DNA from 3 places in the Nocardiopsis rhodophaea genome. Region 3 is predicted to be linked to each of the others. Evidence: predicted binding sites of a transcription regulator. Region 3 holds the regulator's gene; each other region holds the start of a gene.
The links. The regulator LexA, encoded in region 3, represses DNA repair genes until DNA is damaged. The targets are predictions, from matches to a motif close to TCGAACANNTGTTCGA.
Positions count from the first base shown of each region.

Region 1: ABD259_RS19450 (DUF6504 family protein) is a predicted target of LexA. The motif match lies at 4,739-4,754, and genes of this name have one in related genera.
Region 2: ABD259_RS17610 (enoyl-CoA hydratase family protein) is a predicted target of LexA. The motif match lies at 2,255-2,270, and genes of this name have one in related genera.

Region 1 covers NZ_BAAAPC010000018.1:77,699-87,486, forward strand. The annotation lists gene cobO (cob(I)yrinic acid a,c-diamide adenosyltransferase) at 1-1, opposite strand, end outside; gene ABD259_RS19425 (putative cobaltochelatase) at 50-2,095, opposite strand; cobalamin riboswitch at 2,152-2,281, opposite strand; gene ABD259_RS19430 (LLM class F420-dependent oxidoreductase) at 2,462-3,481, shown strand; gene ABD259_RS19435 (zinc ribbon domain-containing protein) at 3,543-3,740, opposite strand; gene ABD259_RS19440 (hypothetical protein) at 3,670-3,933, opposite strand; partial or broken gene ABD259_RS19445 (amino acid permease) at 4,099-4,362, shown strand; gene ABD259_RS19450 (DUF6504 family protein) at 4,387-4,656, opposite strand; gene ABD259_RS19455 (serine/threonine-protein kinase) at 4,931-7,204, shown strand; gene ABD259_RS19460 (quinone oxidoreductase family protein) at 7,299-8,267, shown strand; gene ABD259_RS19465 (SPFH domain-containing protein) at 8,272-9,381, opposite strand; gene ABD259_RS19470 (NfeD family protein) at 9,455-9,788, opposite strand, start outside.
Region 2 covers NZ_BAAAPC010000015.1:155,440-165,227, forward strand. The annotation lists gene ABD259_RS17600 (CoA-transferase subunit beta) at 1-478, opposite strand, end outside; gene ABD259_RS17605 (CoA transferase subunit A) at 475-1,323, opposite strand; gene ABD259_RS17610 (enoyl-CoA hydratase family protein) at 1,374-2,240, opposite strand; gene ABD259_RS17615 (SDR family oxidoreductase) at 2,531-3,361, shown strand; gene ABD259_RS17620 (SDR family oxidoreductase) at 3,358-4,275, shown strand; gene ABD259_RS17625 (hypothetical protein) at 4,728-5,219, shown strand; gene ABD259_RS17630 (class I SAM-dependent methyltransferase) at 5,941-6,696, shown strand; gene ABD259_RS17635 (acyl-CoA dehydrogenase family protein) at 6,755-7,909, opposite strand; gene ABD259_RS17640 (acetyl/propionyl/methylcrotonyl-CoA carboxylase subunit alpha) at 7,915-9,788, opposite strand, start outside.
Region 3 covers NZ_BAAAPC010000015.1:1,824-11,611, reverse strand. The annotation lists gene nrdR (transcriptional regulator NrdR) at 1-482, opposite strand, end outside; gene ABD259_RS17005 (LysM peptidoglycan-binding domain-containing protein) at 835-1,149, opposite strand; gene lexA (transcriptional repressor LexA) at 1,654-2,427, shown strand; gene ABD259_RS16995 (alpha/beta hydrolase family protein) at 2,908-3,984, shown strand; gene ABD259_RS16990 (hypothetical protein) at 4,018-4,650, opposite strand; gene ABD259_RS16985 (hypothetical protein) at 5,311-5,994, opposite strand; gene leuS (leucine--tRNA ligase) at 6,001-8,499, opposite strand; gene ABD259_RS16975 (DUF6406 domain-containing protein) at 8,972-9,409, shown strand; gene ABD259_RS16970 (long-chain-fatty-acid--CoA ligase) at 9,533-9,788, shown strand, end outside.

The DNA.
Region 1 (9,788 bases), on a different contig from region 3:
TCTGTTGGGTCCTTGTCTGTCGCGGTGATCGTCTGTCGGTGGCGCGGCGCTACGCCGCCCGGTGCCGGGTGTGCCGGACCAGTCCGCTCAGCGCGTCGGCCCCCAGTTCCTCCAGCCGGACCGCGGTCCCGCCCATGGCGGCGGCCAGCCGCCCGGCCAGCCCCAGGCGCACCGCGCCCGACTCGCAGTCGACGACGACGCTCTGCACGCCCTGGGACCCGATCCACGCCCCGGCGCGCAGGGCGTCGTCGAGGCCGCCCTGCGTGGCGCGGCCGTCGGTGACGACGACCAGCAGGGGGCGGCGCCGCGGGTCGCGCAGGCGCTCGACGCGCAGCACGTAGGCCGAGCGCAGCAGCCCCGCCGCCAGGGGCGTGCGCCCGCCGGTCCGCAGCTCGCGCAGGCGGCGCGCGCCCGCCTCGACCGACGAGGTGGGCGGCAGGTCGAGTTCGGCGCCCCGGCCGCGGAAGGTGACCAGCCCGACCTTGTCGCGCCGCTGGTAGGCGTCGAGCAGGAGGCTGAGCACCGCTCCCTTGACGGCCCGCATGCGCTGCCGGGCGGCCATCGAGCCGCTGGCGTCCACACAGAACAGCACGAGGTTGCCTTCGCGCCCCTCGCGGACGGCCTCCCGCAGGTCCGAGCTTTGCAGCCGGAGCCCGGGACCGGTGCGGCCCCGGGCCCGCTGGTGGGGGGCCGCCGCGCGCAGCGTCTCGGTCAGGTGCAGCGTCCCGACGCGTTCCCGCGGAGGGCGGGCCCCCGATGTCCTGCCATACGGTGTTTCGGCGCGGGAGCGGCGGCCGGGGGTCCCCTGTCCGATCCCGGAGACGCTCAGCAGCCGGGGCCGGTAGGGCTCCCCCGCCTCACTCGTGGTGTCGCCCGTCTGCTGCCCCGGCCCCGCACCGGAGGTCTCCTGCTGTTCTTCCTGCTGGTGGCCGGTGTCAGACGACGGCGGGGGCGACGTCGTGGCGTCGTCGGGGGCCGCGGACTCCGGGCTCTCCTGCGGGCTGCTGTCCGACCCGGCGCTGTCGTCGGGACCCCCCGGCTCCTCCGGGGCGTCCTCAGGGCCTTTTGGGTCGTCATCACCCGCCTGGTCCAGCGCCTCCTGCAGCCGGTCCTCGTCGAGGTCGGGGGCGTCGAAGGGGTCGCGGCGGCGCCGGTGCGGCAGGGCGAGCCGGGCGGCGTCGCGCACGTCGTCGGAGGTCACCTCGGTGTGGTCCCGCCAGGCGGCGAGCGCCATGGCCGCGCGGGCCGTGACGATGTCCGCGCGCAGGCCGTCCACCTCGAAGGCCGCGCACACGGCCGTCACCTGACGCAGGGCGGCGTCGGTGAGGACGACCCCGGGCAGCCGTTTGCGGGCCGCGCGGATGTGGTCGGCGAGTTCGGCGTCCTCCCGCGCGTAGCCGGCGGCGAAGGCCTCGGGGGCGGTCTCGAAGGCGAGGCGGCGGCGGACCACCTCGGCGCGTTCGGTCGGCTCCCGCGTGGCCGCGACCTCGACCGTGAGGCCGAACCGGTCCAGCAGCTGCGGGCGCAGCTCGCCCTCCTCCGGGTTCATCGTGCCGACCAGCAGGAACCGGGCGGCGTGCGCGACCGAGACGCCTTCGCGCTCGACGTGCGACCTGCCCATTGCCGCCGCGTCCAGCAGAAGGTCCACGAGGTGGTCGTGGAGCAGGTTGACCTCGTCGACGTAGAGCACGCCGCGGTGGGCCGCGGCGAGCAGTCCCGGCTCGAAGGCCTTGACGCCCTCCGTGAGCGCCCGTTCGATGTCGAGCGAGCCCACCAGGCGGTCCTCGCTCGCGCCGACCGGCAGCTCCACGAGGCGGGCGGAGCGCTCGGCGGGGACGGCGTCCTCCGGGTGCGGTCCGTCGGGGCAGCGGGGGTCGGGGTCAGCGGGATCGCAGGCGAAGCGGCAGCCGTCGACGACGTCGAGGTCGGGCAGGAGCGTCGCGAGGGCGCGCACGACGGTCGATTTCGCGGTGCCCTTCTCGCCTCGGACCAGGACACCGCCGACCGCCGGGGACACGGCGTTGATCAGCAGCGCCAGTTTCAGGTCGTCCATGCCGACGACCGCGCTGAAGGGGTAGCGAGCGGAAGCGCTCACGCGGGTCAGTCCTTCCTCGGGAGTCCACGCCCATAGGGGTCGGTCCTGGTGCCGAGCAGTGTCCTGGCTCCCAGATCGCCGCGTCCCCGCCGCCTTCCCACCGGTCGTGTCCGGCAGTGGCGTTGGTCGCGGGTCCGCTCCCTGGTCACAGTGGCGGGACCGCCCCGGATTCACACCGGGTTCCTGCGTGCGGCGGCAAACCCGCGCGGGGGCGCACCGCCGACGTCGGCACCGCCCACCAGAATGGCACACGCGGGTTGAGTGCCGTCCCGGAGCCGGGCTTCCGGGCGCCCCTATCCAGAAACTGAAACCGGTTCTACCATGCGCCCCAGACGCCGAATTCCTCCAGCGACCGACGGAGCACGCGTGACCACAGACCTGAAACTGGGAATCGCGGTGGGGTACTGGGGCGCCGCCTCCGATGACGCCACCGCGACGGTGCGGGCCGCCGAAGCCCTCGGATATGACTCGGTGTGGACCGCCGAAGCCTACGGATCCGACGCGTTCACCCCGCTGACCTGGTACGGCGCCCGGACCGAACGGATCGGGCTGGGGACCGGGATCGTGCAGCTCTCCGCGCGCACCCCGGTCGCCACCGCCATGCACGCGCTGACCCTTGACCACCTCTCCGGCGGACGCCTGCGGCTCGGGATCGGGGTGTCCGGCCCGCAGGTGGTCGAGGGCTGGTACGGGCAGCCGTTCCCCCGCCCGCTGGAGCGGACCCGGGAATACCTGGACATCATGCGCCAGGTCTGGCACCGCGAGGCGCCGGTCACCTCCGACGGGCCGCACTACCCGCTGCCCTACCCCGGCGGCACCAGGCTGGGCAAGCCCCTCAAACCCATCACCCACCCCCTGCGCCCGGACATCCCCGTCTACCTGGGCGCCGAGGGACCGAAGAACGTCGCCCTGGCCGCCGAGATCGCCGATGGCTGGACGCCCCTCTTCTACCACCCGGAGATCAGCCCCCGCGTGTACGCCGACGCGCTCGCCGACGCGCCGGACGGCTTCGACATCGCCTGCACGGTCACCGTGCTCCCGCATGAGGACACCGCCGAAGCGCTGCGCACCGCCAAGATGCCCCTCGCCTTCTACATCGGCGGCATGGGCGCCCAGGAGGAGAACTTCCATCTCAACGTGTTCGTGCGGATGGGGTTCGCCGAAGCCGCGTACAAGGTGCAGGAGCTGTTCTTGGCCGGGCGCCGCGAGGAGGCCATCGACGCCGTCCCCGACGAGCTGGCCGACGGCCTCTCCCTGGTCGGCCCGCTGCCGCGCATCGCCGAGCGCCTCCAGGCGTGGCGCGACAGCCCCGTCACCACCCTCCTCGTCGCCGGGGTGCGCGACGAACCCGGCCTGCGTGCCCTGCGCGACATGGTGCTCGGTTGACTGCTCCCCCGCCTGAAGGCGGGGGATTCCCGCCTTCATAGCCTAGGTGGGGATCCATGGCTCAGGCAGCCAGGTCAGGCAGCGCCTGACCTGGTCTCACACCCTCAACACCATCCGGGTTCCAACCTGCCCGGATCAGCATGACCCGCGCGGAGTTCTTGTCCCTCGGGGACACCACACCGCACGCGCTACACGCGTAGGTTCGCTCGGAAAGCAGAAGTGCGTGCTTGGCTCTCGCTCCGCACCATGCGCAATCCATCGTGGTGTGCGCGGGATGAAGTGGTGTGCGCGGGATGCACCAGGCGCACATCGCGCCCGTGCTTGCGGCCCATCTCCACCAGGGCCTTCTTGGTCGCGCTGATCGCGGCGTCCGCCGCTTTGCGCGCCATGGTCGACGTGGCCAGGAACCTGGGCCGGAAATCCTCTACCGCCACCCGGTCGTGGTCGCGCACTACGGCCTTGGCCCACGTGCGGCCGGTGTCGGTGCGCTGCCGCGCGACCTTCTTTTGCAGTCTGGCCGATTGCCGTTGGGCTTTTCGGTATCCCCTGGTCTGGGATTTCCCCCGGGGTTGGCGGCGCCGCGCCATCATCCGCTGATACCGGGCAAGCTTCGCCGCCGCGCCCCAGCCGGTCGCGCCATCGGGGCGGCGGCGCTCGTCCTCAGCGCCGGGCTGGCCGTGCTCTACCTGCCCGGTATGCCGGCGGCGCTGGTCTGGCCGTACGAGTGGGCGATCGTCGGGGCGTGGTGGCTGGCGGGCGCGGTCTTCCTGTGGCGGCTCCCCCGCGTCAGTCCCGGCGCCGATGCCGAGGAGCGGCTCATCGCCGCTGTGGCGCGCGACCGGCGCCACCAGGGTTCCGCGGGTTCGGACACCGGCGGCTGAGCGGGCTCTTGGCGTCGGCGCGGGTCAATCCCAGACCCGCGCCAGCAGCCACTGGCCGCTGTCGGAGTCGTGCCGGAGCTCATAGACGCCCGGACCGCGACCGGATCCCGCCTCCACGCGCCAGAACGTGCGCCGGGGCAGCCGATCGCGCGCCCCGGCCGCCCAGTCGGTACGCAGGGTGACCCAGTGGTCGATGATCCGCCGCACCGTGTAGATCCGCCGTTCCCAGGTGAAGCGCTGCGGCCGCCCCTCCCGCTCGACCACCGTGATGGGCACACCGTAGACACGTGCCACCGGGCCACTCCCCTCATCGCGTGCGCGCCCGCACCGGCGGCGCGCGAATGCCGTCGGCCCGCGGGGAAGAGCAGGCACTCATTCGAACTGGTGTTCTAATCCTATCGAGGTCGGCTACTGACCGGAACCGCGGAGGGCGCGATGCGTGTCTAAAATCTGCGACACCCCCGTCACAGCGGAGGTCGCCCCGGCGACCGCACTCGCGCGACGCCCGCATCGCGTCGGTACGCTATGAGTCGCGAACCCCCGTGAGCCATAAAGGAAAACCACAACTGTGACGTCGAACGAGCACGAGCGCGCCAAACCCCTCCGCACCGGCGACCCCCACGAGCTCGGGGACTACCGCATCGTGGGACGACTCGGCCGCGGCGGCATGGGCACCGTCTACCTCGCCAAAGACGCCTCTGAGCGACTCGTCGCGGTCAAGCTCATCCACCCCGACCTCACCGACGACGAGGACTTCCGCCGCCGCTTCGCCCGCGAGGTGCAGTCGGCACGCCGGGTCGCGCGCTTCTCGACCGCCGGCGTCATCGACGCGGAGCTGGAGAGCGACCCGCTCTACATCGTCTCGGAGTACGTTCCCGGACCTAACCTCTCCGAGGCGGTCACCACCGAGGGCCCCATGCATGGCGGGACCCTGGAGAGCCTGGCCATGGGGGTGGCGGCCGCGCTGACCGCGATCCACGGCGCCGGGGTGATCCACCGCGACCTCAAACCCGCCAACGTCCTGCTGTCGACGGTGGGGCCGAAGGTGATCGACTTCGGCATCGCCCGCGCCATGGACGACGACGGCTCGGTGACCCGGTCCAGCCAGCTCATGGGGACCCCCGCCTACCTCGCTCCCGAACTCGTCACGGGCGGGGAGATCACCGCGGCCTCCGACATCTTCTCCTGGGGCTGCCTGATCGCCTTCGCCGGAACCGGCAGAGCCCCCTTCGACGCGCAGAGCGTCCCGGCGGTGCTCCACCTCATCAGCTCGGCACCCCCGAACCTGGAGGGGCTGGACCCGAGCCTGGAGGAGGTGGTCCGCCAGGCGCTGGAGAAGGATCCGGCGCACCGGCCCACCGCCCAGCAGCTGCTCAACCACCTGGTCGGGCAGGAGAACCCCACCGAGTCCGTTGTCGACCGGACCGTGGTGCGCTCGTGGACGCCGCCGTCCACCCCGCGCCCGGACGGCGCGGCGGCGGGTGCCGCGGGGATCGCCGGAGCCACCGCTGGTGCGGCCGCCGCCAACGGCCAACTCGACGCCGAAACCACCGCCCACGCGCCCGCCCCGGCCGAGGCGCCGCCCGAGGGGGCGTCGGGCCCGACAGCGGCGATGCACCCGACCAACGACCAAGCCGTCCGCGCCATGCCGACCGAGGCCGGGCAGCAGCCCCCGGCCCATCCCTCCGGGCCCTACGCCTCGGCCCACGGACAGGTCGCGTCCGGTCCGCAGCAGCCGCCCTACGGCCCGCCACCCTCCGAGGCGCCCGTCCCCGGCCCGCCGCCCGGACCGGGATTCGGCGCACAGCAGCCCTATGGTCCGCCGTCGGGTCCGCAGGCGCCGTCCTACGGCACGCCGCCGCAGCCGGGCGCTCAGCCGGTGGGCGCCCAACCTCCCGGGTACCCCTCCCCCGGCATGCAGTCGCCGCCCTACGGGCAGCAGTCGTACGCCCCGATGGGGCCGGGCGGTCCCGGCGGCCCGAGCGGGCCGGGGCAGCCGCCGACCGGCGCGAACCCCTCGGCCTCGCCCGCTCCCGCGCCCGGCGGGAGCCGGAAGAAGAAAATGATGACGATCGGCGGGGGCGTCGGCGCCGCGGTCCTGCTAATGACCAGCGGCATCGTCGGCTCCTACCTGCTCAGCGGCCCGGAGTTCCCGACCGGGACGAACATCTACACCGACGAGTTCGGCAGCAGCGACTCCGGCTGGAAGACCGACGACAGCGACGTCCCCTTCGACGCGGGCGAGCACCGCCGCGGCTACACCGACGACGGCCAGTACGCGCTGCGCGCCACCACGGACGACACGCTCACCCGGGCGATCTCGGGTTTTCCCGGGGACTACCCCGAGCAGCTCGCTATCAGCGTCGACACCAGCGTGCAGAACGGCCCCGCCTACGGCGAGACCGAGGTGTACTGCTTCTACAACAACGACGATGACACCCGGTACTCGGTCACCGTCCGCTTCGACGGCAGCGAGGCGCGGATCCGGCGCATCGGCGGCGAGGCGGGCATCTCCACCCTCGAACAGGTCACCGAAGGCGTCCCCGGGTATGAGGTGGCTGAGGACGGTCAGGACGACGCCGAGAAGCCGGTCAACACCCTGCAGGTGACCTGCGAGCGGCAGGAGGAGGAGACCGGCGGCACGACCGAGAAGAGTATCGCCGTCCGCCTGTGGGTCAACGGCTCGCACGTGATGGACGCCGTCGACACACAGCCGATCCAGAACGGCGTCACCGGCCTGGGCGTGGCCCGCGAGGGCGGGGGCAGCGGCGGCGACGCCATCGTGTACTTCGACAACTTCCGCATGAACAAACTGGAGCCGGAGGCGGAGGCCACGGAGTAGGCGGAGCCGGGCGCGGTCGCGCGCCCGGGGTTACCCGTCCGCTTCGACGGCACCCGCGGCCGAGGCCCGAACACCACTGAGGAGCGTGTTGAGTATGCGTGCCATCGTCATCGAGCAGCCGGGTGGGCCCGAGGTCCTGCAGCCGCGTGAGGTCGCGGACCCCCGCCCCGGTCCCGGCCAGGTGGTGGTCGACGTCGAGGCCGCCGGGGTCAACTTCATCGACATCTACCAGCGCACCGGCGTCTACCCGGTGCCCACGCCCTACACCCCGGGCCTGGAGGGGGCCGGAACGGTGTCCGCGGTCGGGGCGGGCGTGACCGACTTGGCCGAGGGGCAGCGTGTCGCGTGGGTGTCGGCGCCCGGCGGCTATGCCGAGCGCGCGGCCGTCCCCGTGGAGCGGGTCGTGCCGGTCCCGGACGGCGTCGCCACCGAGCAGGCCGCCGCGGTGATGCTCCAGGGCCTGACCGCGCACTATCTGACCCACGCGACCTACCCCGTGCGTTCGGGCGACACCGTGCTGGTGCACGCCGCGGCCGGGGGCACCGGGCTGCTGCTGGTGCAGCTGGCCAAGGCGCGCGGCGCCCGCGTCATCGGAACGGTGTCCACCGAGGCCAAGGAGCGACAGGCCCGCGCGGCCGGGGCCGACGAGATCATCCGCTACACCGAGGTCGACGACGTGGCCGCCGCCGTGCGCGAGCTGACCGCCGGAGCGGGCGTGGCGGCCGTCTTCGACGGCGTGGGCGCCGACACCTTCGACGCCAGCCTCGCCTCCCTGCGGCGCCGCGGTGTGCTGGCGCTGTTCGGGCAGTCCAGCGGGGTGGTGCCGCCGGTCGACCCGCAGCGCCTGAACAGCGCCGGGTCGGTCTTCCTGGCCCGGCCGAACCTCGCCGACCACATCGTGGACCGCGCCGAACTGCTGGAGCGGGCCGACGACATCCTCGGGCTTGTGGCGGCCGGGAAGCTGCGGGTGGAGATCAGCGGCCGCTACCCGCTGCCCGATGCCGCACGGGCCCACGACGACCTGGCAGCCCGCCGCACCACCGGCAAGCTGCTGCTGGTCTGAGGGCTCACTCTCCTTCTTCGGAGCGCTGCCCGGGCAGTTTCTGTCCCGGCGTGCCGGCGGCGGCCGCCGCCTCCTTGCGCGCGTTGGCGACCGCCTGGGCGGCGCTCTCCGCCGCCTCGACCGCGGCCTGGGCCGCCGCCGGGCGGGGGCGCGGCTCGCCCTCGGTGATCCGCCGGGCCTCGCCTTCCTCCACCCCGGCGGTTTCGGACGGGGCCTCATGTTCACCGGCGGGACGCGCACCCTCTGCGGTGTCTCCGGCGAAGGCCTTGGTGACGTTCTGCACCGCCTGCGTCAGCTCGCCGGGGATGACCCAGAAGGTGTTGCCCTCGCCCTGGGCCAGGTGCGGCAGCGTCTCCAGGTACTTGTAGGCGAGCAGCTTGGAGTCGGCGTCGTTGGCGTGCACGGCCTGGAAGACGCGCTCCACCGCCTGGGCCTCGCCGTCGGCGCGCAGGATCCGGGCCTGCTGGTCGCCCTGGGCCTCCAGAATGGCCTGCTGGCGGGCGCCCTCCGCGGTCAGGATGCGGGACTGCCGCTCGCCCTCGGCGTGCAGGATCACGGCGCGCTTGTCGCGCTCGGCCCGCATCTGCTTCTCCATCGCCTCCTTGATCGTCGGCGGCGGGTCGATGGCCTTGATCTCGACGCGGTTGGCGCGGATCCCCCACTTCCCGGTGGCGTCGTCAAGCACACCGCGCAGCCGCGAGTTGATGGTCTCGCGGGAGGTCAGGGTCTGTTCCAGGTCCATGCCGCCGATCACGTTGCGCAGCGTGGTGACCGTGAGCTGGTCGATGGCCTGGAGGTAGTTCGCCACCTCATAGGCGGCGGCGCGGGGGTCGGTGATCTGGTAGTAGAGCACGGTGTCGATGTTGACGACCAGGTTGTCCTCGGTGATCACGGGCTGCGGCCGCGACGAGAACACCTGCTCGCGCAGGTCGTACTTGGTGTTGACGCGGTCGACGCCCGGGATGATGAAGTTCAGGCCGGGTTGGAGCGTCCGCAGGTAGCGGCCGAATCTCTCGATGTTGTAGGCGCGTGCCTGCGGCACGATCCGCACCGTGGAGACGACCAGGAGGACGGCGATGACCGCGAGAACGATGAACAGAATGTCGAGCCCCATTTGTGATCTCCTGCCTGCCGAATGATTCGGATGTCGGAGGACGAGGCGGTGGTGACGCCCGCGTCGGCGGGTGTCAGGGCAGTGCTTCGCGCGGATAGACGACGGCCGTCGCGCCCTCGATCTCCATGACGTCGACGTGGATCCCCGGGGGGATGATCTGGTCCTCGTCGAGGGCGCGGGCCGACCACTCCTCACCGACGAGCTTGATGCGGCCGCTCTCCCCGGTGACCTCTTCGACGACCACCGCGGACCGTCCGACGAGGGCGTCCGTTCCGGAGCGGAGCACGGGTGGCTGTTGGAGGTGGCGCTGCGCGATCGGGCGCACGACGATGAGTCCGGCGGCGGAGGTGACCACGAACGCCACCACCTGCACCACGACACCCATCCCCAGCGCACCGGCGATCCCG
Region 2 (9,788 bases), 150 kb from region 3:
GGATCCAGTAGCTGGTGGTGCTGCACATCGTGTTGCCCGGTGCCCCGCGGGCGCCGAGGAGCTGGGCGGTCGGCTTCGACCAGTCACCGATGCAGGAGATGTTGCTGCGGCCGTGCCGGTCGAGCTGCGCGGCGCCCATCATCACGTGTCGGCGCCCATGCAGGACCAACCACAGGTGGTCGCGGAAGGGGAGCCATCCCTCGGCGGAGGCGTCGGCTGAGTCGGTGGAAGGGGCGGCGCGGGTTCTGGGGCGGCCCAGCGGCAGCGGTTCGCGGGTGAGGAGCGCGCCGCCGTCGGTGGTGAGGAGGCCCGGCTCGAAGGTGAGGCGGGCCAGGCGCGCGCCGAGGATCGCGCAGGTCCCCATGGCGGCGGCGAGTACCTCACCGTCGCCGCGCCAGGCCTCGGCGCAGGCGATCACGCACGTCTCGGCGCGCGTCGGCGCGGCCACGGTCGGGCTCGTGGGGTTCATCGGGCTCATGGGCGGGCGACCTCCTGCTGGTAGGTGCCCTCGTCCACGTCCAGGTAGCGGATTCGGAAGCGCCGCCAGTCGTCGGGGGCAGGGGCGGCAGCCGCGTAGCGCCGCTGGAAGGCCTCGTCGCGGCCGTAATCGGGTTCGCAGGAGGTGAAGTGTGCTCCGTTCGGGGTCTCCGCGACGCCCGCCACCAGCATTCGGCTGATCAGCAGCGACTGCACCGGCCCGTCGAACGTCTCGACGATGCGTTCGCAGGACAGGTAGCACCGGCGGGCGGCCTTGGCGAAGAGGTCGTCGAGGAAGGGGTCCGGGCCGAGGTACTGCCCGTTGCCGCGCGCGTCGGCGCGGTTCATGTGCACCAGCGCGACGTCCAGGTGCAGCGGGGGCATGGCGATCAGTTCCTCACCTGCTGCCTCCCCTGGCCCTGCCCGTTCCTCGGCTCTCTCGTCGCTGTTCGACTCTGGGCCTGGGCGGGTGGGGTAGGGAGAGCGGACGGTCCGAAGGTGGGGATTGACCCGCGGGAGATCCGAGGCCATCCCGGCGGGTGTCGGGAGGAACGGGAGCCGGTGGGCCGCCGCGAGCAGCCCGAACATGAACATGCCCTCGTCGTACTCGGTGAAGTCGATGTCGCCGCGCTGCCGTGCCGTGCGGAACCAGGGATCGAGCGGCAGCGAGTCGAGCGTGACGAAGGGGGCGATCACGCGTCGCACCTTGCCGTAGGCGCACAGCAGGCCGACGTCCGGACCGCCGCAGGAGACGATGGTGAGGTCGCGCAGCGGGGTACGGCAGATCGCCCGGACCAGAGCCATCGGCTTGCGGCGCGATCCCCAGCCGCCGATACCGATCGTCATCCCGTCGGACAGCGAGGCGGCGATGTGCTCGGGGGAGGTGACCTTGCCGCTCACCGCGTTCCGTCCGTGTCGGTGGTCGTGTGGGCGAGGTACGGAAGTGGGGACAGGGGCGGGCCCTTATCCGCCGCCTCCTCGCAGTCCGCTGACTCCCTCGTCTCCCTCGTCTCTCTCGTCTCCCTCTCGGCGACGAAGCCGTCGCGGTGGGCACCGCCTGCCCCGGTGAGGGTGAGTTCGTAGGTGAATCCCTGCTCGAAGCGGTAGCTGCGCTTGACGTCCACCGGGTCGATGCCGTTCAGCACCTCTTTGGCGCGCCGGATGACCTGCGGGTCCTTCTGCGCGATCTCGCCCGCCACGGCCAGGGCCTCCGCACGCAGCTCGGCGGGCGGCACCACCGACAGCACCGAGCCGTACGCGTGCAGCTCCGTGGCGCGCACGTTCCGGCACGTGTACACCATGGCGCGCATCAGGTGCTGGGGCACGAGCCGCCCGAGGTGGGTGGCGGCGCCCAGCGCGCCCCGGTCGACTTCCGGAAGGCCGAAGTAGGCGTCCTCGGAGGCGACGACGATGTCGGCGTTTCCGGCCAAGCCGACGCCGCCGCCGAGGCAGAAGCCGTGCACGGCAGCAATGACCGGGACCTCGCAGTCGTAGATCGCGGCGAAGGCCGCGTAGCAGGCGCGGTTGGCGCCGAGGAGCGCGTCGAAGTCGTTCGTGCGCTGCATCTCCTTGATGTTGACACCGGCGTTGAAGCCGCGCCCCTTCGCGCGAACGAGGGCGGCACGCACGGCGGGGTCGTGTCCGGAGTGGCGCACGGCGTCGGCCAGGTCGTACCAGTCGCGCACGGCGAGCGCGTTGACCGGGGGAGTGTGGACCACGATCTCGGCGATGTCCGAGGAGTGGATGGTGGTGGAGACCGCCATGGCTTACCTTTCCACCAAACGTTTGTTAGAACTATGACCGTAGCAGTCGCCCGCGAATCCCTCCAGAGGGCAGCGAGGGCGGAAACGACGACGACCGACGAACGCGGGAGCGCCGTGAGCGAGAGCAGCCACCGAGCTTTTCGCGGGCGGTGTCGGTTCCCGCCTCGCCCTTCCGTTGATCTCGGCGAAATCGACCGAATTTTGGCGGAGATTAGGTCGATATCGCCGAGATCAACGGAGGGATCGTGACTGCGGTGGTGAAACGTCAGTGGGAGAGGAAGTGGGCCGGGGTGCGCACAGCAGACCTCAGCGGGATGACGGTCGTGGTCACCGGGGGCGTGCGGGGCGTCGGTCTCGGTATCACCGCCGCGTTTCGCGCCGCTGGCGCCCGTGTCATCGCCTGCGCCCGGCGCGAACCCGAGGACCTGCCCGACGGGGTCGGTTTCACGCGGGTCGATGTCCGCGACGCCGACGCCGTGGAGGCCTTCATCGGCGGGATCACCGACCTCGACGTGCTCGTCAACAACGCGGGCGGTACCCCGTACCTGCCTATGAGCGAGGGAGACGCGCGCCGACACGCCAAGGTGATCGAACTTAACCTCATCGCCCCGCTCATCATCTCGCGCGCCGCCAACCGCGTGTTGCAGCGTCGGCCCGAGGGCGGCTCGATCATCATGATCGGCAGTGTGAGCGGGCACCGTCCCTCGCCCGGCACCGCCGCCTACGGTGCGGCCAAGGCGGGACTGGACAACCTCACGGCCTCCCTCGCCATCGAGTGGGCGCCCAGGGTGCGGGTGAACGCGGTGACCGTCGGGATGGTGCGAACCGAGAAGTCCGCGCTGCACTACGGCGACGCGGCGGGCGTTGCGGCTGTCGCCCGCACCGTGCCGCTCGGCCGGCTCGCCGAGCCCGCGGACGTCGGCGACGCGTGCGTCTTCCTGGCCTCCCCGGCCGCCGCCTACATCAGCGGCGCCTCCCTGCCGCTGCACGGAGGAGGCGAACGTCCCGCGTTCCTGGACGCCGCGGCACAAGCATCGACCGCACCACCCACCAACCCCCAGCAGACATCGACAGGTGCCGCTGCCGACGCGGACACCCCCGACCGGGAGGACAACGCATGATCTGCGAAAACAGAGTCGCCGTCGTCACCGGAGCCGGCCGTGGGCTCGGCCGCGCCCACGCCCTGGAGTTCGCACGGCACGGGGCCAAGGTCGTGGTCAACGACCTAGGCGTGGAGCGTGACGGCACGGGCCGCTCCCAGGAACCGGCCGTCCAGGTGGCGGCGGAGATTTGCGATCTCGGCGGGCAAGCCGTCGCCGCTGCCGGCGACATCTCCACGACCGACGGCGCCGCCGACCTTATCCGCACCGCGATCGACGCGTTTGGCCGACTCGACATCCTGGTCAACAACGCCGGCTTCCTCCGTGACCGGATGCTGGTCAACCTCACCGAGCAGGAATGGGACTCCGTCGTGCGCGTCCACCTGACCGGGCACTTTCTGCCGCTCAAGCACGCCGCGACCCACTGGCGCTCCGAGGTGAAGGCCGGGCGCGACGTCGACGCGCGCGTGATCAACACGTCGTCGGGCGCCGGGCTCCTGGGCAGCGTCGGCCAGGGCAACTACGCGGCGGCCAAAGCGGGGATCGTTGCCCTGACCCTGGTAGCCGCCGCCGAACTCGCGCGCTACGGCGTCCGGGTCAACGCCATCGCGCCCGCCGCGCGCACCCGGATGACCGAGGACCTCTTCGCCACCACCATGGCCGAGCCAGAGAGCGGGACCTTCGACCGGATGGACCCGGCCAACGTCTCGCCGCTGGTGGTCTGGCTCGGATCAGCGGGCTCAGCGAAGGTCACGGGCCGCGTCTTCGAGGTCGACGGCGGCCGCATCTGCGTGATGGAGGGCTACCGGCACGGCCCCGCCATAGACAAGGGCGCTCGCTGGCACGCCGATGAAATCGGTGCCACGATCCATGCCCTCCTCGCCAACGCGACACCCCCGGAACCGGTTTACGGCAGCACCGCTCGGCCCAATTAAGCAGTCATGTCGGCTTCGAGCTCGTCTCATTGGCGGTCTGCGGTAGCCGATCAGAGTGTGCTGATGGCGGTTACGCCCAGGAAGTGGGCCGACTTGCGCTCGTATCGGCGGTGCAGGCGTCGGCGTTCCTGAAGCAACTGAATACGTGGTTTTCGATGAGACTACCAAGGACGATAACCGCGGGTCTCAGCATCAACCGATCTATAGAGGGCGCGCGTCGAGGGTCAAATTGGAGAACATGGCGCCTGATGAGGCAGTGCGTCTAAGAATAGCTGCTGTCAATCCAAACGACATGGTGGTCGCGCGCCATGGTTCGCACCAGCTCGGATTCGAAGTCTGCAGAGTCCCTAAAATCTTTGTGTTAGAGTCTTACCGCGGTCGCCTATTTATGGATTAAATGCTTGGGGGCGGCCGCTACTTTCTTGCTTCGATAGGGCGACAAGGTATGCACAGTGAACCAAAGTGATTCTTCGGGACGATTGAAGTCCTTCCTTCGAGCACCCATAACTGCTGGCGCTCTGACCTCCGTGGCATTTTATACTCTCCAGCTCTTGTTCGGTGTTCCGTCATCGGAGGCGAATGAGCCCATCATTGCTCTTTCCGGGGTTCTGCTGGGGTATGGTGGTGTCGCATCGCCCGGCATTATTGCGGTATTCGTAGCTCGCGGCCTTCGCCTGGGTGGAAGGGCTTCTCGGATTTTTGTATCAGGTAGCGGATTCTGTGCGGGATTCATCCTTGCCTACATGTTTTATTCAAGCTTTTCGTGTGACGAATGGGCGTGCCTGTCGCCTCCTTTGCCCCTCCTGTTTGTCTTTCTCTCCATAGCCTCTGGTCTACTGGTTTCCATTGTTCTTTATTTTTGCTTTTTGTCCATTGTGACAGAAAGGAACCATCCGATATTGTGGAGTCTGCCTTTTGTTGTGGGGGCTTTGGTTATCATTTGATTCGTATCGCCCCAAGCATCGCAGGCGATCGCGTTTCGGCAGCTCCTCGACGTCAGCTTGTGTGGTTTCTCGGTCCCCGTGCTGCGCGACGATAGTAGAACGCCTTGTGGCGGACGGATCGCGGACACCTGTTCGGTGCAATGGTGCTCACGGCGCCCACGTGCTCCGGGATCGGGGCCCGCGTGAATGCGGAGAACGCGAGGGCTCGTCCGCGACCATCCTCGCCGTCAGTACCGAACGCACGATGGCTCGCTGGGCGGATGTTGCCGCCTGCACCGTTGCTGCGAGCGCAAGGTGATCCACATCCTGGGCGTTGCCTCCATTGCCGCACGCTGGTCTGCTACCCCAGACCCCCGATGAGATGAGCTCGAAGCCAGCGCGGACGGTGTGCCGCGCCCGCGCCCGGAGCTGTGGAAGGTCCCCGCACGGTAGGCATCGCGCCCATCGGGGAGTTGGCAAAATTACCAAAAAAAGTGATGAAATCGGGCGTAGTGGTCCTTCCCTCGGTCCTGGATGGGGTGTCCGATACGTGGTGAGGGACAGGGTGGTGTGTTGGATTTACGAGTGAATGTGAGGATAGAAGGCGAGTGCCCCGTTTTGCTCCATCGATGTCTGCGGTCTGGCAGGCTTCGGTTCGGAGGCAAGGAGTCGTGGCTGAGAGGAATCCATCGCCGTGTCGAGGAAGAATGTCATCGCGGACCGCTCCACCTTGGGTCACAAGATGGGCTATGCGCTGCGCAACCCCGGAAAGATACCGGGGTACCTGAAGCGTGCGGGGCGCGACAGGTGGCTGAGGCTGCGTTACCCGGACCATGTCTCCTACTACCGCGCCGTCATGAAGCATGACACCGCCAACAGCCCCGAGGCCGCCGTCGGCTCCGCGACCCATGACCGATGGCTGGCTCTTGGGAAGATGCAGTTCGACTACCTCGTCTCCCACGGGTTGCAGCCGGGCGACCGCATGCTTGACATCGGGTGCGGAAACCTGCGCGCGGGGTGGTGGTTCATCGACTACCTCGACACCGGCAACTACTACGGCATCGATATCTCGCCCGACATTCTCGTCGCTGCCCAGGAGACCCTGGCCCGCCAGCGCCTGCAGGCCAAACTGCCGCACCTGACGCCGGTGCGCGACCTCACCTTTACCTTCCTGCCCGACGCCCATTTCCGAGTGGTCCACGCCCACAGCGTGTTCTCCCATTCGCCGCTGCACGTGATCGACGAGTGCCTGGCCCACGTGGGGCGGATCCTCACCGCTGACGGGTGGTTCGACTTCACCTTCGACCGGACGGAGGGGAAGGAACACCACGTGCTGCGCGAGGACTTCTACTACCGCACCGAGACCCTGATCGCCGTAGCGGAGAAGCACGGGCTCAAAGCGCGGTTCATGGACGATTGGGAGAAGCAGCCGCACGGCCAGTCCAAGATCCGCGTCACCCACGAGGAGGCGCGCGGAGTGGACGGCGTGCGGCGGTGAACGCCGCGACCGCAGAACGGTCGCCCGAAGCGGTCGCGGCACGCGCGGCGGCGGGGCGTCAGGCCGGGAGGCCCAGTTCGCGGGCGATGAGCATCTTCTGCACCTCGCTGGTGCCCTCGCCGATCTCCAGGATCTTGGCGTCCCGGTAGAACCGGCCCACCGGGTACTCGTTCATGAAGCCGTAGCCGCCGAAGACCTGCGTCGCGTCACGCGAGTTGTCCATGGCGGCGTTGGACGCCACCAGCTTGGCGATGGCGGCCTCCTTCTTGAACGGCTCGCCCGCGAGCATGCGCGCCGCCGCATCGTAGTAGGCCAGGCGGGCGGTGTGGGCACGGGTCTCCATGTCGGCGATCTTGAACTGGATGGCCTGGTACTGCCCGATGTGCTGGCCGAACGCCTCTCGCTCGGCCGCGTAGCGCAGGCTCTCGTCCACGCAGCCCTGGGCCAGGCCCACCGACAGAGCGGCGATGGCGATCCGCCCCTCGTCCAGGATGCGCAGGAACTGGGCGTAGCCGCGGCCGCGCTCGCCCACCAGGTTAGCCTCGGGCACCCGGCAGTCGTCGAAGACGAGCTCGTTGGTGTCGGAGGCGTTCCACCCCACCTTGGAGTAGTGCTGGCCCACGGAGAACCCCGGGGTGCCGGAGGGCACGAGGATCGCGGAGATCTCGGGGCGGCCGTCCGGACGCTCGCCGGTGATGGCCGTGACGGTGACGAGTGCGGTGATGTCGGTGCCGGAGTTGGTGATGAACGACTTCGTCCCGTTGATCACCCACTCCCCGTTGTCGAGGCGGGCGGTGGTGCGGGTGGCCCCCGCGTCGGAGCCGCCGCCGGGTTCGGTGAGCCCGAACGCGCCGAGCGCCTCGCCCGAGCAGAGCCGGGGCAGCCAGGTCTTCTTCTGCTCCTCGCTGCCGAAGCGGAAGATCGGCATCGCGCCGAGGGACACCCCGGCCTCCAGGGTGATGGCGACTGAGGAGTCGACCCGCGCGAGTTCCTCCAGGGCCAGGCAGAGCGCGAAGTAGTCGCCGCCCATGCCGCCGAACTCCTCGGGGAACGGGAGACCGAACAGGCCCATCCGGCCCATCTTGGCGATGATGTCGTAGGGGAAGGCACCGCGCTCGTAGAAGTCGCCGATGACCGGCGCGACCTCGTCGCGGGCGAACGCCTCGACGGTTCGGCGCAGCTCCTCGTGCTCTTCGGAGAGTCGGTGGGTCATGTCGGTCACTCCTTGGGGGCGACGGAATCGGCGGGTCGCGCCGGTTCGGTGGGTGCGGTGGCGGACGGCGGGTGCGGTGCCGCCGGTGGATCGGCTGGTGGCTCGGCGCTCGGCACGCTGTCGTCCGCGGAGATGACGGCCAGAAGCATGTCCATGGCCACGGGGCGCCCGGGCGCGACCTCCAGCCGCGTGACGACGCCGTCGATGGGGGCGGTGACCGCGTGCTCCATCTTCATCGCCTCGACCACGACGACCGGGGTCCCCGCGGTGACCCGCTCTCCCCGCTCGACCGGGACGGACAGCACCGTGCCCGGCATCGGGCTGCGGAGCGCGCCGTCGCCGCCGGAATCGGCCTCGCGCTTGGTCGCGAACGCGCGCTCCTCGTGGATCTGCCACGCCGAGCCCTCGCGGCCGAGCCACAGGTCGGCACCGTCGGCGGCGCGGGCGTAGCGCACGGTGCGGCCGCCGTAGTCGACGGTCAGGGAGCTGCCGTCCGGAGATCGCGACGCGCGCGCCGGAAGCGGCTCGGTGTCGCCCACGCGGACCTCGTAGCCGATGGGCGCACCGGGGGAGCGGGGCGCGTCGGGGGCGGTGGTGCGCCGGACCAGCACCATGACCGCTTCGTGGCGGGGAGCGCGCAGGCGCCAGGTGGTCCAGGCGGGGCCGCCGACGCGCCAGCCGTCGGGGACGTCGAAGCGGTCGGTGCGCGGGTCGGTCGGTTCCAACCGGAGCTGGTGGTCCAGGGCGGCGGCCGCGTAGAGCTCGATGGGGACGGCGTCGTCGGCCTCAGGGATGAGGTCGGGCCGGATGCGCTCGGTGAGGTCGGTGCTGAGGTTCCCGGCCGCGACGTCGGGGTGGCGCAGGAGGCGGCGCAGGAACGCGACGTTGGTGCCGCAGCCGAGGAGGGTGTAGCGGGCGAGCGCGGCGTCCATCCGGTCCAGCGCGGAGGGGCGGTCCGGGGCCCAGGTGATGACCTTGGCCAGCATGGGGTCGTAGGCCGAGGTGATCTCGGCGTGGTCGTCCAGGCCGGAGTCGACGCGGGTGGCCTCGCCTTCGGGCTCGGAGAGGAGCAGGACCCGTCCGCCGGTGGGCAGGAAGTCGAGGGCGGGGTCCTCGGCGTAGACGCGGGACTCAACAGCGTGGCCGGACATGCCGATGTCGGCCTGGGAGAAGGGGAGGGGCTCGCCGAGGGCGACGCGCAGCTGCAGCTCGACGAGGTCGACGCCGCGGTGGCCGCCGATGGTGGTGACGGCTTCGGTGACGGGGTGTTCGACCTGGAGGCGGGTGTTCATCTCCAGGAAGGAGTAGTCGAGGTCGCGGGTTGTCCCCAGGTCGGCGTCTGCCGTTGGCCGGGCGGGTGCCGCGTCGGCTTCACTTGAAGTAAGGGGTTCCCCCGGAACCTCCGCCCCGTCGTGCCCGCGCGCCCTCACGGCACCGGCCTCCTGCACGGCCCCGGACTCCGCGGCGCCACCGGGCCCCTGGACGATGAACTCCACGGTGCCCGCTCCCACATACCCGCACGCCTGGGCCGCGGCCACCGCCGCCGCACCCATCGCCGCCCGCTGCTCCTCCGTCAGCAGCGGCGACGGCGCCTCCTCCACGATCTTCTGGTGCCGCCGCTGCAGGCTGCACTCGCGTTCGCCGAGGTGCACCACGTTGCCGTGCCCGTCGGCCAGTACCTGCACCTCGATGTGCCGTGGCCGCTCTACTAACCGCTCCACCAGCAGCGTCGCGTCGCCGAAGGCCGCGGCCGCCTCGCGCCGGGCCGCCGCCGCGGCCCCGGCCAGCTCACCGGCCTCGCGTACCAGCCGCATCCCCTTGCCGCCGCCACCGGCCGAGGGCTTGATCAACAGCGGGTACCCGACCTCCGCCGCGGCCC
Region 3 (9,788 bases):
CACGATTCGCTCTGCCCGCTCATCTCGCTCGCCCTAGCCCGGTCCGCCCGCAGCATCGCGATCTCGTTCTCGAAGTCCATCAGTGACTCGAAGCCCCGGTAGACCGACGCGAAGTGCAGGTAGGCCACTTCGTCGAGTTCGCGCAGCGGCCCGAGAATGGCCAGCCCGATCTCGTGCGAAGGCACCTCCGCGACGCCACGGCACCTGATCTCCTCTTCGACCTGTTGGCCGAGCTTCGCGAGCGCGTCCTCGGTGACGGGCCGACCCTGGCAGGCGCGGCGCACGCCCGCGATAATCTTGGTCCGGGAGAACGGCTCGGTCACGCCGGAGCGCTTGGCCACCATCAGCAGCACCGTCTCCTGCGTGGTGAAACGCCGTTCACACTCGGGGCACGCGCGTCTGCGGCGTATGGCCGCGCCGTCGTCGGTCGACCGGCTGTCGATGACCCTGCTGTCAGGGTGGCGGCAGAACGGACAGTGCATGCCGGTGTGCCTCCCCCCAGAATCCGCATCGGTCGAAAGCCCCGCGTACAGGTGTCGCGGACGTGCTCGCACGCGTGCCGAGCAGCCCTGCGCGCGTGCTCGTCTCCAAACCTCTCCGAACCGGATGATCCAGAAAGACCGGATACCTACTAAAGCACAAGTTCTGGGCTGCTTGTTCCCGATGAGCACTAGATGTTGTGGTCAACCTACGGCGGTCCCCCGTCGCACGCAAGTCCCCGAACGGTGCGCCGCGCCCTCCGACCGGGGCCGCAACGGCGGGGTGCGGGCATGCCGAAAGGGCGCACCCGCCCGCCGCGAAGGCGAACGCGGGCACGCCACGGACACGGGAGTGTCAGTAATCAGGCAGCACGAGCTCCTGCCCGGGGGTGAGGTCGGGGTTGGGCAGGTCGTTCAGCTTGGCGATGTCGTGCACCGCTGGGCGGGGATCGTCGCCGGGCCGAACCCGCTGGGCGATCCCCCACAGCGTATCGCCATCGCGCACGACCACCGTCGGGGGCGCACCGCCGGAGACGGACGCCTCAGAGGAGGCCCCGGAGGCGGAAGCCCCGACAGCGGCGGACGTCACGAAGAGCATCGACAGGCCGGCGACCGCTGCCGCGGACACGGCGGAGACGAGCACCACACGGCCGCGCCGCGTGAGTCGCATCCCGGGCGCGGGGGTGGGCGCCGGGTGGAGCACAGGGGCCGCGGGGGCCGACGCGCCGGGCCGCCGAGCGGGGGCGGCCGGGGACACATCGGAGGCGGGGGCGGTGGAAGCGGGAGAGCCCGCCGGGCGGCAAGTAGGAGCCGGGGACCACTCGGGGATCTCCACCGCCCAATCGAAAAGGGCGGGTTCAGGGGGGCGGGTCGGGGGTGCTGGGGGTGGGTGGGGCGGGAACACGATCATCCCCTTCGAACGCCAGTTCGCTAGAACAGCCGTTCGACTAATACCGCATCCGGGCGATTTTTTCATCACCATCTCGAACGTTTGTTTGATATGGCACTACACAGGCAGTAACGTTAGACGTGCTCGATCGACGCGTCCGCCGAGGTATCCGCGCCTCCGCGCCCATCAATCGGCGCGTGGTCGGACACCGCTGGTGACGCGGCCGGTCGATCCACACCGTCACCGACAGCCCACGCAGAACACCGACCGCCGAGGAGGCCGGCCGTGCCGGAGGAAAACCACGGAACGCACGAACCTCAGGCGGACGGGAGAAGCGTCACCGCACTCCGGTCCACCGGTTCCCCCGCGGCACTCGCGGAGGCCGACGACTCCATGGGCCAAACGGATGCCGCGCCGAAGCTCACGGCCCGCCAGCAGAGTGTTCTGAACTGCATCCACCGCTATGTACGGCAGCGGGGGTACCCGCCGTCCATCCGGGAAATCGGTGATGCGGTGGGCCTGTCGAGCCCGTCCAGTGTCGCGCACCAACTGAAGGTGTTGCAACGCAAAGGCTATCTTTATCGGGACCAAAATCGCCCAAGGGCCGTCGAAATTCGCATTCCAGGACAACCCCCGATTCGTTCCTGGGACGAGCTGGAGAATGACCCCCGCGCCGACTACTCCCGCGCGACCGATGTCCCGGTCGTCGGGCGCATCGCCGCGGGTGGGCCGATCCTGGCCGAAGAGTCCATCGAGGACGTCCTCACCCTGCCCAAGCAGCTCGTCGGCGAAGGCCGCCTGTTCATGCTCAACGTCGTCGGCGACTCCATGGTCGACGCCGCCATCACCGACGGCGACCTGGTCGTCGTCCGCCAGCAGCCCGACGCCAACAATGGCGACATCGTCGCCGCGCTACTCGACGACGAGGCCACGGTGAAGGTCTTCAAACGCGAGGGCGACCATGTGCGGCTGCTTCCGCGCAACGACGCCTACGCGCCCATCGACGGCGACAATGCCACCATTCTCGGGAAGGTGGTCGCCGTTATGCGGCGGGTGTGATCCCCCGGATAACGATGTCGCCTCGCTTGGCCAACGGGCCCGTGATCTCGTCCCGAGACCGCGGGCCCGGGGTTTTTCGGCGGCAATTCGGCCACGGGGTTCGACGGCCGCGCAAACCGAATCTGATTCCGCATAACGGGGCCGTCGGCGACAGAATCGCTATCGATAGGGACACGGAACGAAACACCGATCCCGCTCGGTTCGCCCCCGCACACCCTCCGCCGCGCCCCTCCCTCCATCCTTCGCGGGAGTGCTGCCGACGACGGCCGTTGGGTGGATTGTCCACCCGGCGCCACGCGGTGCGCTATATTCCGCACCGGCCCGATAGCCACGGGCCACGTGGCCGGTGCACGCCCGGTCACGGCGCGGATGCTCTCGCGGCCAGGCCGACGATGAAGCGTCAACCACCGGCGGCGGACGCGCCCCGTACGCCGGACTCCCCCGCCCTTCTCGGCGGGAGAGGATGCCAAGGTGAGGACCATGCCTTCTCCGTATCTCTCCGCCCTCCACCGGGCCGCTGCCGGGGGGCTGGCGGCTCTCCTGCTCGCCACCGGCTGCGGCGTCTCGCCCGACCGCCCGGGCGCACCCGACCCGCCCGGAGCCGAGCCCGCGGAACGCGACGTGCGCTTCGACAGCGGGCCCGACACGCTGCACGGCACGTTCGCCCTTCCCCCGGTGACCGACGACGAGCCGGTCCCCGCCGCGCTCATCATCTCCGGGAGCGGGCCCACCGACCGCGACGGCAACAGCGAGCTGCGACCGGGCGCCGATACCAACCTGAACCTCGCCCGCGTCCTGGCGGAGGCCGGCGTGGCCTCACTGCGCTATGACAAACTCGGCAGCGGCGAGACGGGGATGGCCTCCCGCGACGCGGCGGACCCCGTCTCCTACGAGGTCTTCGAAGAGGAAATGGCCGACGCCTACGCCGAGCTCATCGCACAGCCCGAGGTCGACCCCGACCGGGTGGTCGTCGTCGGGCACAGCGAGGGCGCGCTGTTCGCCCTGCGCTCCCCCGATGTGGTCGATGAGCACCCGCCGGTGGGCCTCATCCTCGCCGCCCCGATCGGCGACCGGTACCTCGACACGCTCGACCGCCAGTTCACCGAGCAGGTACGCGCGGCGGAGACCTCCCGGCAGATCAGCGCCGCAGGTGCCACTGACCTGCTCTCCGAGCTCCGCACGGGAATCGCCCGCATCCGCGCGGGCAGGCCCCTCCCCGATGAGGTCGCGGCGCCGCTGTCCCCCGTTCTCACCCCCGCCAACGCCCCGTTCCTGCGGACCATCGACTCCATTGACCCCGCGGAGCTGGCCCGCGACCTGCCGCCGGAGACCCGCACGCTGGTGCTGTGGGGAACGGCCGACGCCCAGATCGCCGAGGACGACGTGGACCGCCTCATGGGCGGCCTGGACAACGCACGCCGGGTGGACCTCCCCGACGCCGACCACGTCCTCCGCCTCTACGACGACTCCCCCGGCGTCTCGGTCCTCGACGCCGACCGCGAGTTCTCGCCCGACGTCGCCCCGGCCGTACATGGGTTCCTCGACGACCTGCTGTGAACGGCCCGGGGGTACACCCCCGGGCCCGTCCGCCTACTCCTCGTCCTTGCTGTCCTTGATCCCCTGGACGACGTCGCGAGCGAGCTCCTCGGCTCCGGCCACGGCCTCGGCCTCGTCGATCGACTCCCCGACGTTGAAGTCCGTCGCGGCCGTGTAGCAGGTCTCCGCGTACACGTTGGAGACCCGCACGCCCACGCAGCCCCATTCGTAGCCGCCCGCGCGGTCGCTCCAGGAGTAGGCCCCGTCGCCGAGGTCCGCGAGCTTGCTCGCGCCGTATTCCGCGGCCGCCTCCTTGAGGGCCGCGGTGGCCTGCTCCTCCGCGTCGAGTTCGACGTCGCCCGCGTTGCTGACGAGGACCAGACGCGCCGCCGCGGGGACATGGCCGCCGTCCTCAGCGGTCGCCCACCGGCATTCGTTGCCCTCGCGGCCGGTGCCCTCCAGGTTCTTGATCTCCTGGTCGACCTCGGTCGTCCGGTCGGGCACGAGCCTGTTGAGCGCCTCTCCCCGGGCGACCGCGCACGTCGGCGCGTGCTCGTAGTCGCCCCCGGCACCGCTGAGGACGACCACCGTCCACACCCCGCCGGCGAGCAGGGCGAGGACCACGACGGCCAGCCCCGCGATCATGGTGACGGCACAGCCCCGATTCTGCTTCGGGGCCGACTCCACCGGAGGAACGTCGGCATCCCCCGACATGGGGTCACCGGGCTGTCCCCCAGGGCCGCCCTGAGCGGGGTCGCCCTGTTGGCCCGGGTTGCTCGAGTGACCGGGGTGGCCCGGGTATCCCGCCTCCGGGGCGCCGGGCTGCCCCGCGGCCTGCGGCCCCGGTGCTCCGAACTGCTGCGGGGACGCCGGTGGCATCCCCCCGGGCGGGGCCGACTGCCTCTGCGGTCCCGAGGGAGGGGGCCCAGGATGATGGCCCGGCCCGGCCGCTCCTGGCGGTGCCGAGGAGCCGAAGGGGTGCCGCGGGACCGACGGAGGGGGCGCGCTCCCCGCCCCTTCGGGGGGTGCGGGCGGCAGCGGCGGCTGTCCCTCCCCGGGATCGGGCCGCGCCTCCGGGTCATGCGACGGTGACCCGCCATTCGGTCCGGTCGGTCCTCTGTCGGGGCCACCGGAAGGTGGCTGGGTCATGGACGCCTCCGTGTCATCGCGCCGACGCGCCTCGTCGATTTCCAGGGGCCTACGGTACTAGGCATTCCGTCCACCACCGGATCGAGTCCGACACCTCGGACATGCCCGGTTCGGTCGCCGAGGCGGACGCGACCGGCACTGGGCCGGGGGGTGCATGGCCTGGACCACCGACCGGCGCAACGCGCCAGGCGGAATGAACTAGAGGGAATCGGCGACCTGCTCGGCGACGGCGACCGCGCCGTCCCGCGCCGCCCCGAAGGACAGCGGTTTTCCACCGGAGTCCGCCGCGCCCCCGTAAAAGACCCGGACCACCAGGTTGCCGCTGCGGTAGACCAGCTCGGCCGTTCCCTCGTCCTCGCCCGGCCACACCAGCGCGTCCTCACCGAGCGAGGGCAGCGGGGCAGCACCCTCCAGGTCGGTGATGGGCGTGGACCGGTCCAGCTCCCGCGCGGCGGCGGATGCGCCCGTGACCTCCCCGGCCTTGTCGGTGAAGCGCGCCTCGAAGTCGACCTGGAGGACGCGCGGCGCGGCACCGTCCGCGCCCACCGATGTCCACGCGCACCAGGCTCCGTCAGCGTCGCTCAGCGGCCCGTGTTCGTTGGTCTCCAACCGCCCCGAGGGCAGCACACGCTCCACGGTCTCGGCGGCGACCACCGCGCACTCGGGCGCGGTGGAGAAGGCGTCATCGGGTCCGGCACCGAGCGCCGGACCGTCCTCGCCCCACCACAGCCCCACGGTGACCGCGGTCGCGGAGACCACGACCACGGCGGCGGCCACGAGAAGCGCCTGCTTCAACCGCGTCCCGGGCGGCGGCCCGGCGCGGCCCGCGGCGAGCCACGCACCGCCGCTCCGCGGCTGCGCCTGATCGGCCTGCGGCTCCACCGGGCGTCAACCCACCACAATGTTGACGAGCTTGGGCGCCCGCACCACGACCTTGCGGATCTGCTTGCCCTCGATGAACGCCTGGGCCTTCTCCGAGGCCAGCGCCCGGCGCTCCAGCTCCTCCTCGGAGATGTCCGGGGGCACCTGCAGCTTGTCGCGGACCTTGCTGGCCACCTGCACGACGCAGGTCACCGCCTCCTGCACCAGCAGGTCGGGGTCGGCCGGGCGCCAGTTGCCGATGGCGACCGAGCCGCTGTGTCCCAGTCGTTCCCAGCCCTCCTCCGCGACGTAGGGGGCGAACAGTGACAGGGTGGCCGCGATGACCTCGGCGGCCTCGCGGACCGCGGGGTTGGCGGCGCCGGGGCCGGAGTCGATGGCCTTGCGGGCCGCCGTCACCAGTTCCATGACCCGGGCAATGGCGACGTTGAAGCGCTGGGCCTCGATCGCCGCCGTGACCTTGTCGATGGACTGGTGGGTGGCCTTGCGCAGCTCTCGGTCGCCGGTGGACGGGTCGGTGCCCGGCGCGGATGCGGCACCGGCCTGCACCATCACGCGGAACGCGCGGTTGAGGAACTTCAGGGACGCGGCCGGGGACACGTCGGCCCAGTCGACGTCGTCCTCGGGCGGTCCGGCGAACAGCATGGTCAGCCGGACGGCGTCGACACCGTAGGCGTCGATCTCGGCACCCAGGTCGACGCCGTTGCCCAGAGACTTGGACATCGCCTTGCCCTGGTTGATGACCTGGCCCTGGTTGAGCAGCCGCTTGAACGGCTCGGTGAAGCCGACCAGCCCCATGTCGTACAGCGCCTTGGTGAAGAAGCGCGCGTAGAGCAGGTGGAGCGTGGCGTGCTCCTTGCCGCCGATGTAGTTGTCCACCGGTCCCCAGCGGTCGACCAGCTCGCGGTCGAACGGCGCGGTGTCCAGGTGCGGGGAGCAGTAGCGCAGGAAGTACCAGGACGAGTCGACGAACGTGTCCATGGTGTCGGTGTCGCGCGTGGCCGGGCCGTGGCACGCGGGGCAGTCGACGTTGACCCACTCGGTGGCCGCGGCCAGCGGCGAGATGCCCTTGGGTGCCAGGTCGGCGCCCTTCAGGTTGTCGGGCAGGCGTACCGGCAGCTGGTCGTCGGGGACCGGGACCTCACCGCACTCGGGGCAGTGGACGATCGGGATCGGCGTGCCCCAGAAGCGCTGGCGGGACAGCAGCCAGTCGCGCAGCCGGAAGTTGACCGTGCCCTGGCCGGTGCCGCGCTCCTCCAGGATGCCGATGATGCGATCGATGGCCTCGTCCTTGCCCAGGCCGTCCAGCGGACCGGAGTTGACCAGGGTGCCGTCGCCCGCGGTGGCGATGCCGGTCTCGGCGGGGTCCGGCTCGCCGGTCTCGACGACGACCCGCACCGGCAGGTCGAACTCCAGGGCGAAGTCCAGGTCCCGCTGGTCGTGGGCGGGCACCGCCATGATCGCGCCGTGGCCGTAGTCGGCCAGCACGTAGTCGGCCGCCCAGACCGGCATGCGTTCACCGGTGACCGGGTTGATGGTGTAGCGGCCCAGGAAGACGCCGGTCTTGGGGCGCTCGGTGGACTGCCGCTCGATGTCGCTCAGCTTGGCGACCTGCGCGCGGTAGGCGTCGAACTCGGCGCGCTGCTCGGGAGCGCACAGCTCGTCGGCGAGCGGCGCGTCAGCGGCGACGACGAAGAACGTGGCGCCGTACAGCGTGTCGGGGCGGGTGGTGAAGACCGGTACGGGCTCCTCGCGCCCCTCGATCTCGAAGCGGACGTCGGCGCCGTGCGAGCGGCCGATCCAGTTCCGCTGCATGGTCAGGATTTCGTCGGGCCAGTTGCCGCCCTCCAGCTGGTCCATGTCGTCCAGCAGGCGGTCGGCGTAATCGGTGATGCGGAAGTACCACTGGTTCAGGCTGCGGCGCACGACCTCGGCGCCGCACCGCTCGCACCTGCCCTGCACGACCTGCTCATTGGCCAGCACGGTCTGGTCCTGCGGGCACCAGTTGACCAGGCCCTCCTTGCGGTAGGCCAGGCCGCGCTCGAAGAAGCGCAGGAACATCCACTGGTTCCAGCGGTAGTACTCCGGGTCGCTGGTGTGCAGGCGGCGGGTCCAGTCCACGGCGATGCCGTAGCGCCGGAACGACTCGGCCTGAGTATCAATGTTGGCGTACGTCCAGGTCGCGGGGTGTGTATCCCGTTTGATCGCGGCGTTCTCGGCGGGGAGGCCGAAGGAGTCCCAGCCGATGGGGTGCAGGACGTTGTGACCACGCTGGAAGTAGTAGCGCGCGATCACGTCACCGATGGCGAACGCCTCGGCGTGCCCCATGTGGAGGTCACCGGAGGGGTAGGCGAACATGTCGACGACGTAGCGGCGCGGACGGTCGTCGTCCGGGCTGTCGTCGGCGAGGAAGGGGTTGTCCTTCTCCCACCGCGCCTGCCATTTCTCCTGGAGGGCGCGAGCGTCGTAGACGTCGCTCGTCGCCAGGTCTCCATCTACCGCTGTCATCGCTCGAATGTCCTCTACCGGGTCGCAATTGAGGGGCACATCGTGTCTGGGGAGTCCATTCTGATCCGACCGCGCCCCGTGGACAGGCCCGCGGTGGGGTCTCCTCCAGCCGAGTGACTGTGCTTCACAGGTTAGCGCGATTGCCAGGACGACCTCGACGCGATTCCCCGAGCGCCGCCCGCCATGTGGCCTGGCACGGTCTGCTTTTCGGCGCGACACGCCCAGGCCCGCCATTTACGGCGCCTACCTTGGGATTCCCCGAACACGCCGGGGATCCGGTCTCTCCACGGCCCCGCCGATGGGAGAATGCAGCGTGAGCGATCGCCCACTGCTGCGACTCGGTTGCGCAGTGTCGTGCTCTGCCGTGTGCCCACCGTGCCCGTGACCTGTCTCGCCACGGGTCCGGTCACGCGCCCCTCACAGATCCGCAGCGTCCATAAGCCATCCATCAGCATTTGGAGAGCAGCTGACCATGACCGTCTTCGTAGGGGTCCGCCGTGCCATCCGGTTCACGTCCATCGCCGCTCTGGGGCTCGGTCTGGCATTCGGAGCCGCGGCCTGTGGTGGTGAGCCCGAGATCGATTCCGCGTCTGGTTCTTCCCCCGCCGCCGTCTCGGGAGAGGACACCGACCGCGTCCAGCTGACCGAAGGCATCCCCTTCGAGCTGAGCACCGGCCCGGACGAGACCACGTCACTCAAGCTGGCCGGCTACAAGGAGGGCGACGACCCGGCGGTGGTGATCGCGATCGACGGCGCCAAGGGCGGCGCCACGGAGCACACGCTCCACCTCGGCGACCAGCTGAGGATCGGTGACAGCGCGTGGCGTGTCTCCGAGATCGGCATGAACAAGGACGACTCGCGGCCGGGGAGCGCCACCCTGACGCGGGACGAGGGCGACGAGCAGGAGTAGCCGTACCCCGGGCGCCACCTCCGTTGTTACTGTGCGGTAAAACAGTGATCGGGAACACTCACGTGACCGGGGACGCCCACATGCGCCGCGGGCACAGTACCGATGGACTCCGTAGGAGGCGCGATGCTCAACCTGTCCGTACTTCTCGAGGACGGCGCCCGGAACACCCCCGACCGAGACTGCCTGGTCTTCGGTGACCTGCGGCTCACGTACGCGCTGACCGACATGATCGCCAACCAGGTGGCCAACCTCCTGGTGGAGCGAGGAATCAAGCCTGGCGACAAGGTCGCGCTGGCCAGTCCCAACGTCCCCTACTTCCCCTTCGTCTACTTCGGCGCGCTCAAGGCCGGTGCCGTAGTGGTCCCGCTGAACGTGCTGC